4 regions of the Duganella kummerowiae genome follow, and region 3 is predicted to be linked to each of the others. Evidence: predicted binding sites of a transcription regulator. Region 3 holds the regulator's gene; each other region holds the start of a gene.

Region 1 (3,611 bases), on a different contig from region 3:
CGCCATAGCCCAGGACCAGGCAGGACAGGGCGGCGCCGAACCAGTACTGTGCCCGCCGGCGCTTGCGGCGCTCGGCGTCGGTCCAGTTCATGGACACCGTGCCCAGCACCGGCAGGCCGGTCGCGCTGCGCAGGTCGGCCAGGGTGAGGAAGGTGGGACGGATTTGGCTGGCCACCAGGGCCGCCGCGGCGCCGGCCAGCAGCGCCCCGGCCAGCACCACGCTGTAGAGCAGGGCGCGGCGCGGCCCGGCCGGGGTGGCGGGCACGGCGGGCGGATCGATGATCTTAAACGTCATCATCTCGGTGGTCGAACTGAGGTCGCCCGACATACGGGCCGCCTCGCGCCGCGCGATCAGCTTTTCATAGTTGTCCTTGTTGACCTGGTAATCGCGGTTCAGTTGGGCCAGCTGCGATTCGACTTCCGGCACGGCGTTGCTCTGCGCCTGCAGGCGGGCGTGGCGGGCTCCGTATTCCCGCACCCGGGCGCGGATCGCGGCCACCTTGGCGTCGGCCTCGGTCGCGGCCACCTTGAGCTGTTGCAGCATGGGGCTGTAGTTCCTGCCGGGATCGCCAGCGGGCTGGCGCTTGGCGAGCTCTTCCCTGCGCTGCTCCAGCTGGGCCAGCAGGCGCCTGGCCGCGACGATGTCCGGATGCAGCTCCGTGTATTGCAGGCGCAGCGTATCCAGGCTTTTGTTCAAGGCCGTGATACGCGCCTCCAGCTCGGGATCGCCGCCGGCCGATGGCGCCAGGGCGGCGTCCAGCACCGGTTCGTCGCCGCTGATCTGGCCCTGGATGGCCTTGCGCGCCTGCTCCGCCTCCAGCAATTCCAGCTGCGCCGCGGCCAGGGCATCCGCCGACATCTGCAGCTGGGCGCCGTATTCCAGGCCCTGGCGCGGCAGCACGCCGTTGTGGCGCAGCTTGAAGTCCTTGACAGTGTTCTCGGCTGCGACCAGTTTTTCCTCGTAGGAATTGATCTGGTCCTCGATGAATTGCACGGCTTTCTGGCTGTCGCCCTTCTTGTCCTTGAAGCTGCCCTCGACAAAGATGGTCAGCAGCGATTGCACCACGTCGCGTGCCAGACGCGGGTTGCTGTGGTTGTAGGTGATGGTGTAGATGTCGTAGCTGCCGGTGCCGGCGATCTTGATCTTGCTCATCAGCTCGTCCAGCTGCTCCTGGCGTTCGCGCGCGCTGCGCGCCTTCAGGTCCAGGTCCACCATGCGCGTCACGCGCTCGACATTGGGGCGGCTGAGCAGGGTGCGGCTCATGATGGAGACCTGCTGTTCCACGTTGGGCAGGGTGGTCATGCCGGACATCAACGGCTTGAGTATGCTTTGGGTGTCGACAAACACGCGCGCCATGGCCTGGTAGTCGTCCGGCAGGCTGGCGACCTTGGCCCAGCCCGCCACTGCTACCAGCCAGGCCACGGCCAGCGCTTGCCAGCGGTACTTCCAGATGCCCTGCAAGCTGGCCAATAGCTGGCTGACGATGTCCTGCATGGAATACTCCCTGGATGGGCGTGAGGGAGTTCAAATTATAGGGCGGGTGATTTTGCCATTTTGCTGAACCTGCCTGCTGCTTGAGCCAGATCAAGCAAGCCCATGCTGCTTTTCTGAATCATGGAATCCGGTCCAGTAAAGGGGAGGCATCATGAAACGTATTTGCACGGCCGCGCTGGCGGCCATCCTGGCCGGCGGCTGCGCCCAGCGCCTGCCGCCGGCGGGCGAGGTGGCGGCGCCGCCGCAGGCCGACTACCGCATCGCGGCCGGCGATGTCATCAGCATCAATGTGTGGCGCAACGCCGATGTGTCGCTGAGCGTGCCGGTGCGGCCCGACGGCAGGATCAGCGCCCCGCTGGTGGAAGACTTGCAGGCGGCCGGCAAGACCCCGACCGCGCTGGCGCGCGACCTCGAGCTGGCCCTGGCGAAATACATACAGCAGCCGCTGGTGACCGTGATCGTGACCAGCTTTGTGGGCCAGTACGAACAGCAGATCCGCGTCATCGGCCAGGCCGCGCGGCCGCAGGCACTGTCTTACCGCCAGGGCATGTCGCTGATGGATGTGCTGATCGCCGTTGGCGGCGTCACCGACTTTGCGGCAGGAAACAAGGCCACCATCGTACGCACGGTGGACGGCGAACGCCGCGCGCTGCGCGTGCGCCTGCAGGACTTGCTGCGCGACGGCGACATCTCGGCCAACGTGGCGGTGCTGCCCGGCGATGTGCTGGTGATACCCGAAAGCTGGTTCTGACACAGATTCTTGCTATTCGCACGGAACTTTTATCTTGCACGGAAGGTCAGATGAGCATGAGCCCCGTTTGCGCCATACGGCTGGGGCCGTGGACCTGAAAGGATACTACCGTGCATACCGACGACGCCATCATTTCCTTCGAAGCGGCCCCAGCGCTGCGCGACCTCGTGCTGGGGGAGGGCGCGCCCGCCACCCTGGAACACGAAATCGACCGCCAGACCTTCTTCATCCGCATGGCCAATTCCGCAGGCCGACGCGAGGCGGCCAGCCTGCTGCTGCGCAAGATGTACAGCTGGCGCGGCTACGCGGTGGACGCGGCCGCGCCCCACCCCATGAACCGCATCACCCTGTTTGCGGAAACTGGCGGCAGCACGGTAGGCACCATGACCCTGTGCATGGACGGCCAGCAGGACGGCTTGCCGGCCGACGAAAATTTTCGCGACCGGCTGGACCAGCTGCGCGGGCAGGGACGCCGGCTGTGTGAACCGTCACGGCTGGCGATCGACAAAGGCGTGTCCAAGCGTGTGTTTGCCGCGCTCATCCATATTTCCTACATCTATGCGCACAACATCCACGGCTACACCGACTATGTGATCGAGGTCAATCCGCGCCACGTGATGTTCTACAAGCGCATGCTGGGCTTCCAGGACTTTGGCGGACAGCGCCAGTGCAGCCGGGTGGGGGCGCCGGCGGTCCTGCTGCGCCTGGAACTCGGCTACATGGGCCAGCAGATCCGCAAGTTTGGCGGCCTGATGGAGCAGCCGGCCGAGGAGCGCTCGTTCTACCCCTACTTTTTTGCTGACAATGACGAGCCCGGTATTACGTCGCGGCTGATGCAGGGCCGCAATTGAGACGCCGTCAGCAACAACAGAAACAGCAGGGTGATGCGCGGCACGTCGATCAGGCTGTCAAACATGCCCACGCACAGGAAGGCGGCCAGCCCTGCCTGCCAGGGTGCGGCATCGGCACGGCCCTGCAGCCCGGCCCAGGCCGTCCAGACCAGGAACAACAGGCCCAGCAGTCCGGGCAGGCCGGTCTCGAAGTACACGTTCAACGGCAGGTTCTTGATGTGCCAGGGCAGGTGGTGGTGGTCGCTGCTGAAGAACCAATGGTCCTGCACGCGGCTGAAATCGCCGTTGCGCAGCAGTTCGCGGCCACTGTCCCTTTCCACCAGGCTGACTTCGGCTATGGCGACTCGGGCCCGTTGGCCCTCGGCGGCCAGCTCCAGCCACACGGGCGCGCCGTGCGTCAGGGGACCGGTGGCAAATGCCAGCGACCTCTGGCTCCAGCCGGCCCCGGCCGGTAGCGACACCATGGGCAGGCGCTGGCAGTTCTGCGGATACAGCAGCTGTCGCTCACACAAGC
Region 2 (3,611 bases), on a different contig from region 3:
GTGGCCACCTCCGGCCTGCCGATCGATATCCTGCACGGGGCCGGGCTGGCCATGCGCCTGCCGGTCTACCGCAGGGACGCGCCGCTGCACGATGTGGCGCAGCGCCGCGCCGCCTACCTGGGTTCCGTCGGCATCGGCTTTTCCGTGCCGCGCCTGATCGACGGCGCGCTGGAACAGATGCCCACCCATAACGTGCGCCTGACCCTGTACGACAGCGGCGTGCCCGGTGAACCCGGCGGCGGCGAACGCCTGCTATTCGACAGCGCCGGCGGGCGCGCGTCCAGTCCGGCCCGGCCGGCCGCGCAGTTCGTCGCGGTGCTGCCGCTGGACTTCAACGGCCGCCAATGGCGGGCCCGCTTCAGCGCCGGCAAGGATGAATGGACCAGCCGCTTCGACGACTACCTGCCCTGGCTGGCCATGCTGGCCGGATTCGTTGCCACCCTGCTGTTCTACCTGCTGTTCCACTCGCTGTCCTCGTCGCGCCTGCGCGCCATCAAGATGGCCAAGGCCATGACCAAGGAACTGCGCGACAGCCAGGCCAAGCTGCAGCTGTCGCACCACAAGCTGCGCCGCCTGGCGGCCCACGCCGACCAGATCAAGGAACAGGAGCGCAAGCGCATCGCCCGCGAAATCCACGACGACCTGGGCCAGAACCTGCTGGTGCTGCGCATCGAGGCCGACCTGCTGGCCACCCGCACCCGCCACCGCCACCCGCGCCTGCATGCGCGCGCCTGCGCCAACCTGGCCCAGATCGACAGCACCATCCGCAGCGTGCGCGCCATCATCAACGACCTGCGCCCCACCGTGCTGGACCTGGGCCTGGGCGCGGCGGTGGAATGGCAGATCGCCCAGTTCCGCCAGCGCTCGGGCATCGCCTGCGAGCTGGCCGGGCACGAGCAGGATATCCGGGTCGACGAACACTGCGCCATCGCCCTGTTCCGGGTGCTGCAGGAGTCGCTGAGCAACATACTCCAGCATGCGCGCGCCAGCATGGTGCGGGTCGAGCTGGGCCAGCACGGCGGCAAGGTGTGCATGACCATCAGCGACAACGGCATCGGCCTGCGCGACAGCGCGCGCAACAAGAAAGGCTCGTTCGGCCTGGTCGGCATGGCAGAGCGCATCAGCCTGCTGGGCGGGGTGTGCTCCATCACCGGCACCCCGAACGCCGGCACGGTGGTGTCGGTGTCGGTCCCGCTGCAGCGGCCGTCCGTGCTGTCGCATGCGGACATCCAGGCCGACTGGCAGGCCATGCACGACCCGGCTTGAAACACGTTTCGGCACGTGCGCAACACTAGCGTGACGCTAGCGTTGCGCACCGCCAGAGGGAGATCCAGGGCACTGAAAATTTCCGGAATGAAGATTGATAAAAATCAAGTATCGCTGCCCCTTGCAAATCCAGAATCCATTGAGCTTGTTCTTTTTCAACCCAGATGTACCCCCCAACAGCAAAGGAGATCGCCATGAACGCCCACGCCATGCAAGCCATTGCCGCCCTCGACCTGGAGCCGATCAAGGTCAAGCTGATGCACCAGGAGTCCGGAGAAGGATGGACCCTGGAACATGCCAACGCGGTGGAATCCGAATACCGCCGCTTCCTCTACCTGATGCACGAGTTCCCCACCGAGCAGACCGCCCCGCTGATGGACGTGGACACCTTCTGGCACTACCACATCCTGGACACCATGAAGTACGCGGCCGATTGCGAAGCCGTGTTCGGCTACTTCCTGCACCACTTCCCCTACATCGGCCTGCGCGGCGGGGATGACGAGGCGGCCCACCAGCGCGTGGGCCTGCGCATGCAGGAGCTGTACGAGCAAACCTTCCAGGAGCCCTATCGCGCGCCCGGCGCCGCCAGCGCCTACTCCGGCAGCCCGGGTGCGGTGGGGGCCGCGCTGGCCTACTCGGGCAGTCCGGGCAAGACTGCCTACTCCGGCAGCCCCGGCATCACGGCGCAGGCCGCCTACTCGGGCAGCCCGGGGCTGGTAGCCTATTCCGGCAGCCCCGGCAAGGTGGCGTATTCGGGCAGCCCTGGCAAGGCCCAGACCGCCTACTCCGGCAGCCCCGGCGTGACAGCCCAGACCGCCTATTCCGGCAGCCCGGGCGCGGCGGCCGCGGTGCAGGCGGCGGCCGCCATCGCCCAGGCCCGGCTATCGGGCTTCTACAGCGAGCGCCCGCGCCTGGCCGCCAACTGAGGCTGGCGCGCCACGCGGCGGCGCATGGCGCGCGCAAGCGGGCAAAACGGTGGCATACTGGGCATGGACCACATTGAGGAGCACATCATGGCCATCAATTCCGTCACCTCCAGCGCCAACTCCGCCGTGCCCCAGGCCACGTCGGTACGCCAGGCCGAAGCCACCCAGGAAGCCAGGCGCCCCGAGCCGCCGCCAGCGCCCGTGCAGCAGGTGCAAGCCACGCCATCCTCGGTCAACGACCGCGGCGAACGCATCGGCACCACCATCAGCACCACGGCCTGACCTGGCAGCGTGCACAAACGACAACGGCGCGAACCAGTTCGCGCCGTTGTCGTTTTATTGCCCTGAGCTTGGCCTCAGGCAGCCATCATCTCGCGCAGTTCGCGGATGCTGAAGTCGCTGATCTCGTGCATGCGGATCAGGATGGTGGCGCCGATCGGCAGGGTGTTGTGGCGGATCTTGCTGATGACCGGCGGCGCCACTTCCAGGGCGCGCGACAGGGCCGCATCGTTTTTCAGTTGCAGCTTCTCAATGATGGCATCCAACACGCGGTTGGGATTGTAGGTGGGGGAGGCAGTGATTTCTTTGAGAGACGACATGATAGATCGATAAGTTATGGATGTTTTGTGCTAAAAAACAACACTTGGTATAAAAATTATGGCGCTGTGTCATGGGTGTGCTCGGGAAGACGCCAGCATCCATGCGGCGTTTCCTGCGCTCGGGCCGAATGATACACGCTAAGGTTAAGGAATAGCTAACTCAGCAGCGGTTTCTGTGAGATTGTGTGAGATTCTAACTCGTTTTTTTGTGCTAGCAACTACTTCCTTGCTAGAAATGGTATAAATTTTTGTAAAGGAGCTGTGTCAAGAGGTATTGCCGCACGCACACACCACTCGACCGCCAGCATGACGTCTATGGCGCGAGGGCACTGGGGATGAGCAGGCCGCAGCCTGCCTGGGAGAGGAAACTATCTTGTAACTTTGACACATAAGTCGCGCCAGGGGCAAAAAACGCGCGATTTTCTTTACATGGATTTACATGTCAGTTGGGATAACGCCACAGCCACGGTGGGATAGCGCAGGCGCAGGCCCAATTCCTCCTTCAGGCGGCGGTTGCGCAGGCGGCGTGATTCCGACATGAAGGACAGCAGGGCCGGCGTCACCACCCGTTCCAGCTCGGCGCGCGGCAGGCGTGGCGGGCGCGCCATGCCATGGGCGTCGGCCACGGCGTCGAAATACTCGGCCATGCGCATTTCGCTGTCGTCCACCGCGTTGTAGACCCGCTGCGGGCGGCCCCGCACCAGGGCGCGCGCAATCGCGGCCGCCAGGTCGTCGGCGTGGATATGGTTGGTGTAGACATCGTCCTCGGGGCGCAGGGCCGGGGTGGCGCGGCGCAGCCGTTCCAGCGGCAGGCGGTCGG
Region 3 (3,611 bases):
ATGCCGATGCCGGTGTCGCGCACCTCGAAGCGCAGCAAGGCGCGATCGCCGTCCTGGCGCGCCAGCGACACGCTGACCACCACCTCGCCCTGCTCGGTGAACTTGATGGCGTTGCCGGCCAGGTTGACCAGGATTTGCTGCAGCCGCAGCGAGTCGCCGCGCAGCATGCGCGGCACCCCGGCGTCGACCGCGATGGCCAATTCCAGTTCCTTGTCGCCGGCGTTCATGGTCATGGTGGTGGCCAGCGAGTTCATCACTTCCTCCAGCGCGAACTCCACCGGCGACAGTTCCATGTGGCGCGCCTCGATCTTGGAGAAGTCCAGCACGTCGTTGAGGATGCCCAGCAGCGACTGGCCCGAGACCCGCACCATGCTCAGGTACTTGCGTTGCTGCGCGCTGAGGTCGGTATTGCCCAGCAGGTAGACCATGCCCAGCACGGCGTTCATGGGCGTGCGGATTTCGTGGCTCATGTTGGCCACGAACTCGCTCTTGGCGCGGTTGGCGGCCTCGGCGCGGTCGCGCTCCTGCTCCAGCTCGACGGCGCGCGCCTCCAGCTCCAGCCGCAGGCGGTGCCGTTCGGTGATGTCGGACACCACGGCCAGTACCTTGGTGCCCTGGTCGGTGCGCACCGCGCTGAGGTTGACCTCGATCGGGAATTCGCTGCCGTCGCGCCGCAGGCCATATAAATCCTGGCCCGGCCCCATGCGCGACGGTTCGGCGCTGAGGCGCTCGGCGAAGAACTGGGTGCGGTGGCGCTGGTGCAGGCTGCGCAGGCGCTCCGGCACCAGTACTTCCAGCGGCTGGCCCAGCACTTCCTCGCGTTGATAGCCGAAATAGCGCTCGGCCTGGCGGTTGAAGGTTTCGATGCGGCCGTCCACGCCCACCACCACGATGGCGTTGGGGGCGAACTCGATCAGGCTTTGCAGGCGGGCGTCGGCCGACAGGCGCTCGTGCATCAGGCTGTTGAAGGCGGCCGTCAGCTGGCCGACCTCGTCCTCGGTCCGCACTGGCAGCGGCGTGAAGCGGCGGGCGTCGCTGCGCAGCACGGCAATGGCGTCGCGCAGGCGCACCAGCGGCGCCATCAGGCGCAGCGTCAGCCAGCCGATCACGGCGGCCGACAGCAGCGAGGCCGCGGCGCTCCAGGCCAGCAGGCGGTACAGCACGCCGTTGAAGGGCTCGAACGCTTCCTCCATGGGCAGCGAGGCGGCCAGCAGCCAGTCCACCGCTTGCAGCTGCTTGTAGCTGTTCAGGGCGCGGGTGCCGTTGCTGGTGGTGCCCAGCATGGAACCCTCGAAGCCGTCATCCAGGGCGCGCGTGGTGGCCGGATTGGCGTTGGGCTGGCGCGGCTGCAGCAGGCGGCTGGTGTCCGGATGCAGCACGTACAGCGAGGGCTGGCCGCGGGTCAGGGCGAAGTAGTAGCCGCTGCGGCCCACCTTGGCGGTGCGCAAATGGCCCAGCAGGTTGTCCTTGTAGAGGCGCAGTACGCCCATCAGCAGGCAGCGCACTTCGCCGTTGTCGTCCAGCACCGGTGCGATCATCTGCACGATGGGCTGCTTGTTGGTCTTGCCGATCACCGGTTCGGTGATCATGGGCTTGCGGGTTTGCATGACCTTCTTGAAATAGGCGCGGTCGGACGCGTTGACCTGGGTGCGGCCCGGCACCACCGGCAGATCGGCGATCACGTCGCCGGCCGGGTTGAGCACCAGCAGGTCGTCGAACAGGGCCAGCACGGCGCGGTCGCGGTAGTAGTCGCGCAGGCGCTCGGGATCGGCAGCGATGGCCAGCGGCTGGTTGCGGGCCGAGACCGCGATGATGTCGAGCAGCATCAGCAGCTTGTCGTCCAGCTCCTCGGCAGTGCGGTTGATCAGCGCCGTCTGCTGGGCGAACAGCACCCGCGTGAAGTCGTCCTGCATCCGTTGCATTTGCACCACGGTAACGAGGGCGATCATCAGGATGGAGGTAATGCTGGTGGCCAGCGCGACCTTGGCTTTGATGCCGAGAGGCTTCATGTCTTCCTTGCAAGCGGGGTCGGGGCGATCGGAGGAATTGCCATATTGCTAGGGATTTTCCCCGCAATGGGCGGGATTGGCAAGGAGCAGGCACTGCACTGTGGGCGTTGTCGCACAGCCTCGGATACCTGAATGGTTCAGTGCGAAATCGCACCAAATGGGGGCGGATGCGCTACACTGCCTGGATGATACGCGAACTTCCCCCCCTGACCCTGCCCGCCACCTCGATCGATGCGCTGCGCGCGCGCTGCGCCACCTGCAGCATGCACCAGCTGTGCCTGCCCATGGGCCTGGACACGGCCGACATGGACCGCCTGGACCAGATCATCGGCCGCCGCCGCAAGGTGGCGCGCGGCGGCACCCTGTTCCGTATCGGCGACGGCTTCGCCAACCTGTATGCGGTGCGGCTGGGACATTTCAAGACCTACCAGGTCAACCAGGAGGGGCTGGAGCAGATCACCGGCTTCCAGATGGCCGGCGAGCTGCTGGGCATGGACGCCATCAGCGCCGACCGCCATTTATGCAACGCCATTGCGCTGGAGGACAGCGAGGTGTGCGAAATCCCGTTCGGCAGTCTGCAGCAGCTGCTGGCCGACATGCCCACCCTGCTGCGCCATTTCCATCGCATGATGAGCCAGGAAATCACGCGCGAGCAAAGTGTCATGCTGTTGCTGGGGAATATGCAGGCCACCCAGCGCTTTGCCGCCTTCCTGGTCAACCTGTCCTCGCGCTACGAGGCGCGCGGCTATTCGCCGCACACCTTCCAGCTGCGCATGTCGCGCGAGGAAATCGGCAACTACCTGGGCTTGACCATAGAGAGCATCAGCCGTTTGCTGTCCAGGTTCAAGAAAGAGGGCTTGGTGCGGGTCAGCAACCGCGAGATCGAGCTGCTCAACCTGCCTACCCTCAAGGCCATCACGGCCGGCACCGAGACCTGCGCATAGAACCTGTTTCAAACCGAACATGGCGTCGTTGCAGCTCCTCGCCGTGCAGGCGCACTGTCTTCGCCGCCCCGGCCTTGGCCAGCGCCTGGCCCTGATTTTGAAACAGGTTCAAAACCTACTCCGCGTCGGCCCTTAGCGTCACCGAACGCTGCGCCGGCCACTGCCAGGCGCCGGCCAGGCGCCAGTCGCGCTGTTCTCCTTCCGCCAGCACCACCCAGCGGCTGCGCTCCAGCATGGGCAGCGCCACGTGGAAGGCGCCGTCCGCGTCGGGCTTGAGCATGAGGCGGATATCCTTTTCCGGCAGGGTCGCGTGCGACAGGTGCAGCAGCACGGCGGCCGGCCGGGTGGCCTGGCTGCGGCTGCTGATGCGCCCGCGCAGCTCGCTGGTCGAGGGATCGTATTCCACTTCCATGGCCAGTCCCAGGCCGGCTGCCGCGCGGTCGCGCCGCAGGTCCTGGTTGATGGCCTTGCCCTGCTTGTAGTAGTCGCCCACCACCAGCGCATCCTGGCCCTGGTAGGCCAGCCAGCCCGTGTAGCTGGCGGCCACGGCCACGATGAAGGGGCCGGCCATCAGCAGCCAGGGCCAGCGGTGGCGCCACCAGGGCGCAGGATTCGGACTCGGGATTGCGGCTTGCATCATCACTCCTTCAGCGCGGCA
Region 4 (3,611 bases), on a different contig from region 3:
CCAGCATGTCGCCCTTCATGGGAAAGCTCAGCACCTGCTCGTTGCCGTATTCGTCGATGAGCACGGTCTTGAGGAAGCCGGAGTTGACCACGTAGAGCGTGTCGAACGGCTGGCCTATGGTGTGGATGCGCTGCCCGGTCTTGAACTGCACGTGCTGGAACAACAGTTCCTCACCGCCGATGGAGATCGCCGGGATGTGCAGCAGGTCGCACACTTCCTTCAGGTTGGACCAGAGCCGTCCTTGCCGCTGGCGTCCGGCTTCCATCGAGGAGGACTGCACCGAAGTGCCGGGCCGGAGTTCGGTCAGTTGGTTGGACAGCATATAGGGCTCCTGTGGGTCTGGCATATCGGTAGGAAGAAGCGGACGGTACAGCGTCGGCGTGGCCTGGATTGATGTTGCTCCATGACAGTTATTCGCCATGCATGGTTTCAGTATGCCAACTAGGGGGGGAGATAGATATCAGCAATGGCTGAATATGCCCTAGGAGCCAGCTTGCTCGTGTAGGATTCTTCCTAGGGGTGGGGCCGGAATCAGTTCTTGAAAGGGGACAGCAGGCGGTGCGCCACGGCATACTGGACCATTTCGGACAGCGATCCCATGCCCATCTTCTGCATGATGCGGGTCTTGTGGGTGCTGACGGTCTTGACGCTCAGGTGCAGGCTGTTGGCGATTTCCGTGATGGACTTGCCTGCCACCAGCAGCGAAAACACTTCGAACTCGCGGTCCGACAGCTGCTTGTGCAGCAGGCTCTCGTTGGGCATCATGATGTTCAGGGCCAGCTGCTCCGCCACCTCGGTGCTGATGTAGGGCCGGCCCGAGGCCACCTTGCGGATCGCGCCCACCAGCTGGGTGCCGGCGCTTTCCTTGGTCAGGTAGCCCTGGGCCCCGGCGCGGATGGCGCGCACGGCGTACTGCTCCTCCTCGTGCATGGTGAGGATGAGGATGGCCAGCTTGGGCGCCTCGCTCCTGACCTGGCGGATCAGGTCGACCCCGCTGCGGCCGGGCATGGACAGGTCCAGCAGCAGCAGGTCGAAACCGCCGTTGCGCACGTGGCTCAGCACCTCGAAGCCGTCGATGGCCTCGCCCACGATGTCGATGTCGGGCGCGCCGTCGAGGATGCGCTTGAGGCCTTCGCGCATGATGGTGTGATCGTCGGCGATGACTATGCGTATCATGGGGGGCTGGGCTCCTGGATCAGGCGGTGCACCAGCACCGGGATGCGGGCGTGCTGCAGCACCTTGCTGGTGACGCTGCCCAGCAACAGCTGGCCCCAGCCGCTGCGTCCGTGGGAACCCATGAAAATCAGGTCGCAGCCGTGCTCCGCGGCCACCTTGACGATCTCGGCCGCGGTGCTGTCGGCGAAAGTGGTCAGGGCCTCGCACGGCACGCCGCGGCGGGCGCAGGATTCGATGATGTCCTGTGTATGCTCCTGGCCGGCGCGGCGCATGGCGGCCGTGTATTCCTTCTCGCTGGGATAGCTGGGCGGGATGATTTCCACGTAAATCGGGTACTGGTAGCCTGGCGCGACAAACAGGGCCAGCACCTCGGCGCCCATCTGCTGGGCAAAGGCGACCCCGGCGCAGGCGGTCTTGCTGGAGACGGCCGAGCCGTCGGTGGTGATCAGGATCTTGCGGTACATGACGGTCTCCTCGCGGACGTGGCCTCGCTCCATTGTAGTCCGGATTTGCATTATTGCTGGTATGGAAACACTTGATATTTATCAATCGCACTGCGAATTTCCCTGTCCGGCGATGTCCAGTCCGTACTTTGGACGGCGTTTTTTTGCACCAAAGCACTACTTTTGTGGCGGACGCCGCACTTTGGCAGGGGAAGCGATGTTAGTATCTGCAAATACAACAGTATCGCGTGGCGCCGGCCCTCTGGCAGGGGCGGTGTGCACCTTTCCCGTCGCGGAGATTGAACAACCGGGCGAGGCCCTGCTACACTCGCGTAAGCGGAATATATTGCCGGAAGTCATCACCCCGGGGTGGTGGGCACCGGTGCAGGGCAGCAATTTTACAAACATGGAGAAGCACGGATTATGACCAACGCCGCTGATGATTTCGACGCATTATTTGAGGAAGTGTCTGCGCAGAGCAAGACGGCCGCGCCCGCTCCAGCGCCTGCACCGGCGCCCGCCGCCGCGGAGGATGACCTGGAAAGCCTGTTCGAGCAGGTGGCCGCCAGCGCCGCCGCACCGGCTCCCGCGCCCGCGCCGGTAGCGGCGCCCGCGCCCGCGCCGGCTATCACCGAGGAAAGCGGCGGCGAAGGCGAAGGCGAAGGCAAGGCCATGTTCGAACGCCTGGGCGGTATCGTGCGCCTGTTGCACGACTCGCTGCGCGAACTGGGCTACGACAAGGCTTTGACCGAGGCTTCCTCGCAAATCGTCGACGCCCAGGACCGGCTGGAATACGTGGCTTCGCTGACCGAGCAGGCCGCCAACAAGGTGCTCAACACCCTGGACGACGGCATGCCGGCCCAGGACGTGCTGTCCAAGCAGTCCAAGGACATGGAAAACCGCTGGGCCGACCTGTTCGCGGGCAAGCTCAGCCTGGAGGAATTCAAGAAGCTGGCGGGCGATTCGCAAGCCTTCGCCATTGCCGTGTCCGAAGCCACCGAGGCTGAAAAGGCGCGCCTGCTGGAAATCATGATGGCGCAGGACTTCCAGGACATCACCGGCCAGCTGATCAAGAAGGTGGTGGCCATCACCAAGACCGTGGAATCGGAACTGGCCCAGCTGCTGCGCGACAATGCGCCCTCGGCCGTGCGCGAGAAGCTGGCGCAGAAAGAAGCGCCCCTGATGCAGGGCCCGTCCGTGCCCACGGCGGCCCTGAGCCAGGATAGCGTCGATGACCTTCTTGCCGATCTGGGGTTCTAATGGACGATATGCTGAAGGACTTCGTCGTCGAGGCGATGGATCTGGCGGTCAATGTCGAGGAGCACCTGTTGCGCCTCGAACGCGACCCCGACAACAAGGAAACCCTGAACGCGGTGTTCCGCTCCTTCCACACCATCAAGGGCGGGGCCGGCTTCATGGGCTTGCCCGCGCTGGTGGCCGCCTGCCACCTGACGGAAAACCTGTTTGACGCCCTGCGCAACGGCACTGCCCCGGTGACGCCGCTGGCGATCGACGCCGCGCTGCAGGCGTCCAGCTTCGTGGCCGACCAGCTCAACGAGCTGAACAACGGCGCCGAGCCGGACAGCCTGCCGGCCATGCCGGGCGACCTGGAAGCCATCCTGACCGACGCTATCGAGGGCAAGCAGGGCGCCGCCAAGCCGGCCGCTGCGCCTGCGCCCGCCGCCGCTCCGACGCCGGCGCCCGTGGCCGCCGCGCCTGCCGTGGCTCCGGCCCCCGCCGCCACCGCGGCCGGCGGCCTGGATTGGGAAGGCATGTACGAAGCCGTGATGCCGGCCGGCAGCTATACCCGTCCCGCCATCGCCGCCGTGCCCAGCCCGGCGCCGGCCGCTGCAGCGCCGGCCCCCGCCACCCTGGCCGACGTGGCCGCAGCCGCCGCAGCCGCGCCCGCTCCGGCCCCGGCCCGCCGCGAGAGCGCCGAAAAACGCGAGGAAGCCCGCCCGCACACTCCGCCCGCCAAGGAAGAGAGCATCC

What was found. Region 3 encodes FNR, which switches genes on or off when oxygen is low (the NO sensors DNR and NnrR bind a similar motif). Its sites were predicted from a motif close to TTGATNNNNATCAA; they were not measured.
Region 1: ACLB1G_RS00325 (XrtA system polysaccharide chain length determinant) is a predicted target of FNR. The motif match lies at 1,576-1,589, and genes of this name have one in related genera.
Region 2: ACLB1G_RS13580 (glycine-rich domain-containing protein) is a predicted target of FNR. The motif match lies at 1,361-1,374, and genes of this name have one in related genera.
Region 4: ACLB1G_RS15310 (universal stress protein) is a predicted target of FNR. The motif match lies at 1,712-1,725, and genes of this name have one in related genera.

The regions. Positions count from the first base shown of each region.
Region 1 covers NZ_JBKFEH010000001.1:71,175-74,785, forward strand. Annotated here, with positions in the region: gene ACLB1G_RS00325 (XrtA system polysaccharide chain length determinant) at 1-1,495, opposite strand, end outside; gene ACLB1G_RS00330 (XrtA/PEP-CTERM system exopolysaccharide export protein) at 1,647-2,246, shown strand; gene ACLB1G_RS00335 (N-acyl amino acid synthase FeeM domain-containing protein) at 2,357-3,097, shown strand; gene ACLB1G_RS00340 (hypothetical protein) at 3,034-3,611, opposite strand, start outside.
Region 2 covers NZ_JBKFEH010000009.1:574,671-578,281, reverse strand. Annotated here, with positions in the region: gene ACLB1G_RS13585 (CHASE domain-containing protein) at 1-1,266, shown strand, start outside; gene ACLB1G_RS13580 (glycine-rich domain-containing protein) at 1,461-2,192, shown strand; gene ACLB1G_RS13575 (hypothetical protein) at 2,280-2,474, shown strand; gene ACLB1G_RS13570 (hypothetical protein) at 2,549-2,791, opposite strand; gene ACLB1G_RS13565 (SDR family oxidoreductase) at 3,217-3,611, opposite strand, start outside.
Region 3 covers NZ_JBKFEH010000008.1:720,117-723,727, reverse strand. Annotated here, with positions in the region: gene ACLB1G_RS11060 (response regulator) at 1-2,009, opposite strand, end outside; gene fnr (fumarate/nitrate reduction transcriptional regulator Fnr) at 2,195-2,953, shown strand; gene ACLB1G_RS11050 (FixH family protein) at 3,069-3,590, opposite strand; gene ccoG (cytochrome c oxidase accessory protein CcoG) at 3,601-3,611, opposite strand, start outside.
Region 4 covers NZ_JBKFEH010000010.1:372,208-375,818, forward strand. Annotated here, with positions in the region: gene ACLB1G_RS15300 (Crp/Fnr family transcriptional regulator) at 1-265, opposite strand, end outside; gene ACLB1G_RS15305 (response regulator) at 532-1,176, opposite strand; gene ACLB1G_RS15310 (universal stress protein) at 1,173-1,640, opposite strand; gene ACLB1G_RS15315 (protein phosphatase CheZ) at 2,043-2,879, shown strand; gene ACLB1G_RS15320 (chemotaxis protein CheA) at 2,879-3,611, shown strand, end outside.